3 regions of the Mesorhizobium sp. M0317 genome follow, and region 2 is predicted to be linked to each of the others. Evidence: predicted binding sites of a transcription regulator. Region 2 holds the regulator's gene; each other region holds the start of a gene.
What was found. The regulator LexA, encoded in region 2, represses DNA repair genes until DNA is damaged. The targets are predictions, from matches to a motif close to TGTTCNNNNTGTGTTCNG.

Region 1 (2,270 bases), on a different contig from region 2:
CAACCTCGTCCCCACATGCGAACATCGTCCGACTGCGTGCTCACCCGATAGCTGTGCCCTTGCAGTTCGCCCTCGAACTTGTCAGGGCCAAGCACGCTCCAGGGATCAGTATCTATGGAAATCAGCGGATTTTCGGCAAGCACCAGCGCCCGAGCGATAGCCCGATCCCCCTCAGACGGACGCCATCCCTTCCTTTCTGCATTGGTCAGGGCGTTCCAATGCGGGTAGCCCAATGCCTGTGCAATCACTTCCAACGCGCCTATGTGTTTTATTCGCCTGGCGCGGGCAATGTTTCGCGCAGCGGTCTTCAGTTCCTTCAGTTGATCGCTATTGCTCATGATCCATTCCTATCGTGGTAACGGATCCAACATGTGCCCACTGCTGACAGACCCGTCCCAGGAGGGAATGGTTGGTTAAATCTCAGCGACAGCGCACTGCGAGGCTTTGCATGGTGGGCACACTGGCCTGTGCGGGAGGCCATCGCCAAATTGCCTTCAGCCACAAGAAACGTCAAGTCATTTACCGAGGCTTTGGAACGGTTGCGGCCGAATGAGCCAAGTCTGCCTCGCGTCACATACTCGGCATGGCGTCGATCGTTCAAGGCCCCGAAAGCAGGCGTTCGGGGCAACGGCAGTCGAACTGTGACAGACGAGGGTGGTCACCGGATCTCAGACGAATGAGATGATCATTCGATCGGCGATCATGGAGACCTCAAGCGTCCCGACACCGCTCTTGTCCTGCCCCATGTTATGATCCCTTGGAACGAAGGGCTGCCGTGTAGCGGCCGCCCTTCGCACCCCTGGCTAAGATTCCCCCGCACTGTTCCTACGTCGTGCGTCCTTGTGTTCTTGTTTTGTTCTGATATCCTTCCTTAACCCGCTCAGAATAAAATTCTTCAATATTTTCGAAGGGGGATCGAGTTTTGCTTGTAGAGAATCTTTCTATCGGCCGAGTCGTTATGCATGAGGTATTCCAGAGGAAAGACGGGCCTAATGTAGTGCCGCCATCCTACGGCAAGGATCTCGAAATACTGGATACCAAGGCTCTCAGTCATTTTGGGATGCGTATCACCGACGCGCTCTCCGCACAGTCCAAGAGCATAGAGATGCAGATAGTGAAGACCAATGACGCGAGCGTGGTTGGGACTGTTCGACGTCTTGTTCTCGCAACCGACACCGATTTCCCCAGCATCTCCAATCACATGGCCGATGCCCTCGCTGACGCACAGAAATCACGAGGGATTCCCGGTGGAATGCTTCTGGTCTTCGATGGGAAAGTCGGCGGCGACGGAAAGCCCTTCTTAGGGGTGATTAAAGCGGAGATGCAGTCGGGCTTTCAACGCCGACTGGCTGCAGCAAAAGTTGTGACCGAATTCCTAGAGAACATCTTCCTGACGCCAGCCACGAGACTTTACAAGCTTGCTCTCTTCATCTCTGAAGATGTCGCTGTCACGGCGAGCACAAATTGGCGATGCTTCGTATTTGACAGCAATATCACCGCCGCCCGCCGAGAGAACGCGGCCGTATATTTCTACGACGGCTTTCTTGGCTGCGCCTTTCCTGAGAGCGGGAAATACGAAACCGCGAAGTTCTTCGACCTCACGAAGGAATTCGTTCGCACAGCGGTAAATGACCGAGATCTCCGAAGGGACCTGGGCGACGCGCTGTTCGCCTTCGTCAAGGTAGATCAGGCACCCACGTTCACCTCGCAACAGTTCGGCGACACGTATCTTCCACCCGAATTGCGCGACCCGTTTAACAAGTTCCTCGAAGCCAAGAAATTCCCGACCAATAGAGCCGTGGTTCGGGACATCAGCGAGATGGGGGGAAGGTTGCGGCGCCGGAAGTACAAGTTTGGTCCAGACATCGAGTTCTCTGCGTCCCCGGACGCGATACGGAATGGCACCGTGACAATCAAGGATGTGCCGGCAGGCGATGTTTCGGATGGCGAGGCTGCTGCAAGCTGGACCAGGATCACGGTCCGCAGACCAGTCACCGAACAGCTATGACGACCGAGTTCGAGATCCTGCGGCGCTGGGAGGCGGAGCAGCAATACTACGATGCCTGGGGCAGGTTCGTCATCCACGCGGTCATCGACGGGCTCTCGACCCAAGTGAAGGCGCCGGGCCTGTTCTTGCGCCTTCCGGTTAAACATAGGCTGAAGGAGAGCAAGTCGCTTATCCAGAAGGCTCTCTATCGCGGCAAGGGCTATGCAAGCCCGTATGACGACATCGAGGACAAGGTGGGCATCCGCTTCGTCGTGCTCACGTC
Region 2 (2,270 bases):
GCAACGATTTCCGACCAATTGCATCGCCATCACCGCTTTCTGGGTCTGGCCCCGACGCTGCGCGCCGCCGCCGGCCGCACGGACGGACACCGGAAGGCCGTGGCGGCCCTGCGCGACGCCGTGGCGATCGAACACCATACCGCCCTGATGGAAGCGGCCCTCGATCGCGACGTCGAACGTGCGAAGACTCTGATGACCGCTCACATCGGCTACACGCTGCGGGTCTATGCCCAGAGAGAACCCCGCGCGGATGCTGCGCAGCCCCGTCCGAAAAGGAAGCGGCGATCGTAGCCGACGACGCAGGGCACTTTGTCTTCGTTTCACCCCGTTGCTGGCAACCGGGCGCAGGCGGCGCTCGCAGCGCCGAACGTTACGCTGAACAAAACGCCAACACATTCATTAAACTTTAAAAGGTTGCGGAACACAACTGGAACAGATAGTGTTTGTTCTGGGTTTGTTTTTTCTGATTCTGGTTTCAGAACCCTTGGGGGCCGCGATGCTGACGCGCAAACAACATGAGCTTCTGATGTTCATCCATGAACGCCTGAAGGAGAGCGGAATCCCGCCGTCCTTCGACGAGATGAAGGAAGCGCTCGACCTCGCCTCCAAGTCCGGCATCCACCGCCTGATCACGGCGCTTGAGGAGCGCGGTTTCATTCGCCGGCTGCCGAACCGGGCGCGCGCGCTGGAAGTGCTGCGGCTGCCCGACTCGATCGCACCAGGCCTCAATGCGGCGAGGAAGTTTTCGCCGAGCGTCATTCAGGGCAGTCTTGGTCAAACCGGCCAAGGGCAAGGCGGCCAAGGACAAGGCGCGTTGGGCCAAGGCGGTCTCGGCCGCCAGATCAAGCCGGGCTCGCCGTCGCGTTCGATGTCGGCCGGCAATGACGATGCCGTTTCCGCGATTTCAATCCCGGTTATGGGACGCATCGCCGCCGGCGTGCCGATCGACGCCATCCAGCATCAGACCCATTCGATCTCGGTGCCGCCCGATATGATCATGGGCGGCGAACACTACGCGCTCGAGGTCAAGGGCGATTCGATGATCGAGGCCGGCATTTTCGATGGCGACACGGTCATCATCCGCAATGCCGACACAGCCAGCCCCGGCGAGATCGTGGTGGCGTTGGTCGACGATGAGGAAGCGACCCTGAAACGCTTCCGCCGCAAGGGCGCCTCGATCGCCCTGGAAGCCGCCAACCCGGCCTACGAGACCCGCATTTTTGGACCGGACAGGGTGAAGGTGCAGGGCAAGCTTGTCGGATTGATCCGGCGCTACTGAGCCGGCTTGGGTTTGTACTTTTCACGCTGGTTGTAAGGCGGCAGGCCGCGCGCTTCGCGGGAGAAGCGGCGTTGCTCGTGCCAGGGGCGATACGGCTTGTCGACGGCGAAGCGGATGGTTGGCGCTGCAGCTGCCGATTGCGGATCGAAGAAGACGGCGGCGCTGCCGTCGCGGGCCAGCTGTTTCTTCGTCACGACCAGCACCAGCGGGTCGCGGCACGGATTGTAGGCGGTGGCGTCATCGATGACGATCAGGCTCGCGAAGGCACAGGCCGGCCGCGCCGTCTTGCGGTCTTTCGCAAGCGCTACAATGGCTCCGGAAGGGTGCCGGGCGATACAGAGATCGCCGGTGCAATAGAAGGGCGAGCCGGGCGGCAGATCGAGCGGATCGAGATCGAACCGCGTATCTGTTGCCTCGAAAATCTCAGGTGGGATAATGGTTTCGGCCCGCAGCGCCCGTTTCCAATTGTCCGTGGTGAATTCGTTGGAGCGTTCGCGGTTGAGGGCGAGTTCGCCGCCACCGATCGGCATGGCCACCAGATGCGCATCCTCGGATATGAGCACGTCGGGCGTAAGCACCTGCGGCACCGTCAACAGGCCGGCCAGCACGAAAGGCACGGCCGCCAACCTGAGCCAGGTGGTGGCCATGGTGGCGATGACGAGGGCGACCGCCACCAACAGCACCGAGCGGATGGAGATCAGCCCGACGGCGTCGACCGGCGAGCGCTCGGAAATCCAGGCCGATATAGCGATCATCGCCATCAGACCCTTGCCCATCACATAGAGGAACGGCCCGTCGGCGCCGAACGGCATCGCCAGTGCGCTGAGCACGGCAAAGGGCATGACGATCAACGAAACAATCGGCATCACGGCCAGATTGGCGATCAGGCTGAGCGGCGACACACGCTGAAAATGCCAGATGGCGAACAGCAAGGTTGCACTGCCGGCGATGATCGAGGTCATGGCGAGGCCGCCCATGGCCAGCGCGAATT
Region 3 (2,270 bases), on a different contig from region 2:
GGCAAGCGCCACTTTCTGCGCGCCTTCGGTCGTCACCTCGATGGTCACGGAATTGGCGATCTGCGGTGTGGTCTGGCGCTCGTCGGCGCCCTGCCCCACGGTCAGCACCTTGGCGTCGGAGACGACGATCTCGGAGGTAACGGTCGATCCGGCAGCGCCCTGCGCGTTCTTGGCCACTTCCTGGATCTCGCCGGCATCGCGTGTCAGCACCACGTCGACCCGGTCGCCCGGCATGACGAAGCCGCCGACACCGGCTATCTCGTCGGTGCGGATTGTCACCGCCCGCATGCCGGGCGTCATCATGTTGGACAGCGTCGCGCGGCCGTTCGGCCCCGACAATTTGCTGATCAGCACCGGCTCGTTGATCTCGATCGGCGACAATACCACGCGGCTGCCTTCGGCGAGCAATGCATTGACTGTGGTGAACGCGCCCTGCGGCACCGAATCCTCGGACCATGGGATTTCGCTGAGCTGCGCCCGGTCAAGCTCCATGCCGTAACGCAGCGGCGCGTTGGCCACCACGATGGTCTTGAAGACAACCTTGGGGACGGCGGGCGCCGGGATCGACGCCGTTTTCTCTTCGGCATCGGCCTTGGCCTGGCTTTTCACCCAGAAATCCGCGGCAAAGATTGAAATCGCGCCGAAGACGGCAGCGATGCCAATCATCGTTATGACCTTGCCCCTCACAACCAACCCCTGACTCTCGTGGTCTTTTGTTTTGTTGGAGCGACGCTAGGCCGCTTTGTTAAAGATTCAGGAATCCCGGCGGCTCCGCACGGACCTATTTCCGCCGGCTTGGTTATCGAAAGGTTTTAGGATAAGAAGGGTTATCCCCGAACGTAACAGGAACTTCCGTCGCTTGGCGCCGAAAAGCGTGGCAGTATCGACGGGTGATTCGCGGCACCGGATTCTATGGCAGGCATGGACGACAACAACGATCTTTTCGGCAATCTGGAAAAGCAGCCCCAACCGGCTCGGACACCGGCGCGGCCGGCCGACCCGCTGCTGCAGGCCACGAAACGTTCCGTTGCGACCAAGGACGGCAGCGAGGGCTATAGTGCCGCCGACATCGAGGTGCTGGAGGGGCTGGAGCCGGTGCGGCGCCGTCCCGGCATGTATATTGGCGGCACCGACGACAAGGCGATGCACCATCTGTTTGCCGAGGTCATCGATAATTCGATGGACGAGGCGGTCGCCGGCCATGCCACCTTCATCGATGTCGAGCTGTCGGCCGACGAGTTTCTGACCGTCACCGACAATGGCCGCGGCATCCCGGTCGATCCGCATCCGAAATTCAAGAAACCGGCGCTCGAAGTCATCATGACGACGCTGCATTCGGGCGGCAAGTTCGATAGCAAGGTCTATGAGACCTCCGGCGGTCTGCACGGTGTCGGCGTTTCGGTCGTCAATGCGCTGTCGGACCATCTCGAAGTCGAGGTCGCGCGCGGTCGCCAGCTTTACCGCCAAAGGTTCTCGCGCGGCGTTCCGGTGAGCGGGCTGGAGCAGCTCGGCGAAGTGCACAACCGGCGCGGCACCAAAATCCGCTTCCATCCCGACGAGCAGATTTTCGGCAAGGGCGCCGCCTTCGAGCCGGCGCGGCTCTATCGCATGACCCGCTCGAAAGCCTATCTGTTCGGCGGCGTCGAGATCCGCTGGAGCTGCGACCCATCGCTGATCAAGGAAAAGGACCAGACGCCGGCCAAGGCGGAGTTCCATTTCCCCGGCGGCTTGAAGGACTATCTCAAGGCATCGCTCGGCGATGATTTCCAGGTGACCCGCGAAATCTTCGCCGGCAAGAGCGAGAAGCAGGGCGGCCACGGTTCGCTGGAATGGGCGGTGACCTGGTTCGGCGGTGACGGCTTCGTCAACTCCTACTGCAACACCATCCCGACCGGCGAAGGCGGCACGCATGAGGCCGGCTTTCGCAATGTGCTGACGCGCGGGCTTCGGGCCTATGCCGACCTGGTCGGCAACAAGCGCGCCTCGATCGTCACCTCCGAAGACGTGATGATCTCGGCGGCAGGCATGCTGTCGGTGTTTATTCGCGAGCCGGAATTCGTCGGCCAGACCAAGGACAGGCTGGCAACGATCGAAGCCATTCGCATTGTCGAGACCGCCATCCGCGATCCCTTCGACCACTGGCTGGCCGACAATCCGCAGGAAGCCTCCAAGCTGCTGGAATGGGTGATTGCGCGCGCCGACGAGCGGGTGCGCCGGCGCCAGGAAAAGGAGGTGTCGCGCAAGAGCGCGGTGCGCAAGCTGCGCCTTCC

Region 1: NKI88_RS25660 (nucleoid-associated protein) is a predicted target of LexA. The motif match lies at 844-861, and genes of this name have one in related genera.
Region 3: parE (DNA topoisomerase IV subunit B) is a predicted target of LexA. The motif match lies at 834-851, and genes of this name have one in related genera.

The regions. Positions count from the first base shown of each region.
Region 1 is NZ_JAMYRV010000045.1:56,395-58,664, reverse strand. It holds gene NKI88_RS25665 (hypothetical protein) at 1-338, opposite strand, end outside; gene NKI88_RS25660 (nucleoid-associated protein) at 923-2,008, shown strand; gene NKI88_RS25655 (GTP pyrophosphokinase) at 2,005-2,270, shown strand, end outside.
Region 2 is NZ_JAMYRV010000032.1:61,468-63,737, forward strand. It holds gene NKI88_RS21245 (GntR family transcriptional regulator) at 1-291, shown strand, start outside; gene lexA (transcriptional repressor LexA) at 497-1,279, shown strand; gene NKI88_RS21255 (ComEC/Rec2 family competence protein) at 1,273-2,270, opposite strand, start outside.
Region 3 is NZ_JAMYRV010000002.1:213,026-215,295, reverse strand. It holds gene cpaB (Flp pilus assembly protein CpaB) at 1-666, opposite strand, end outside; gene parE (DNA topoisomerase IV subunit B) at 922-2,270, shown strand, end outside.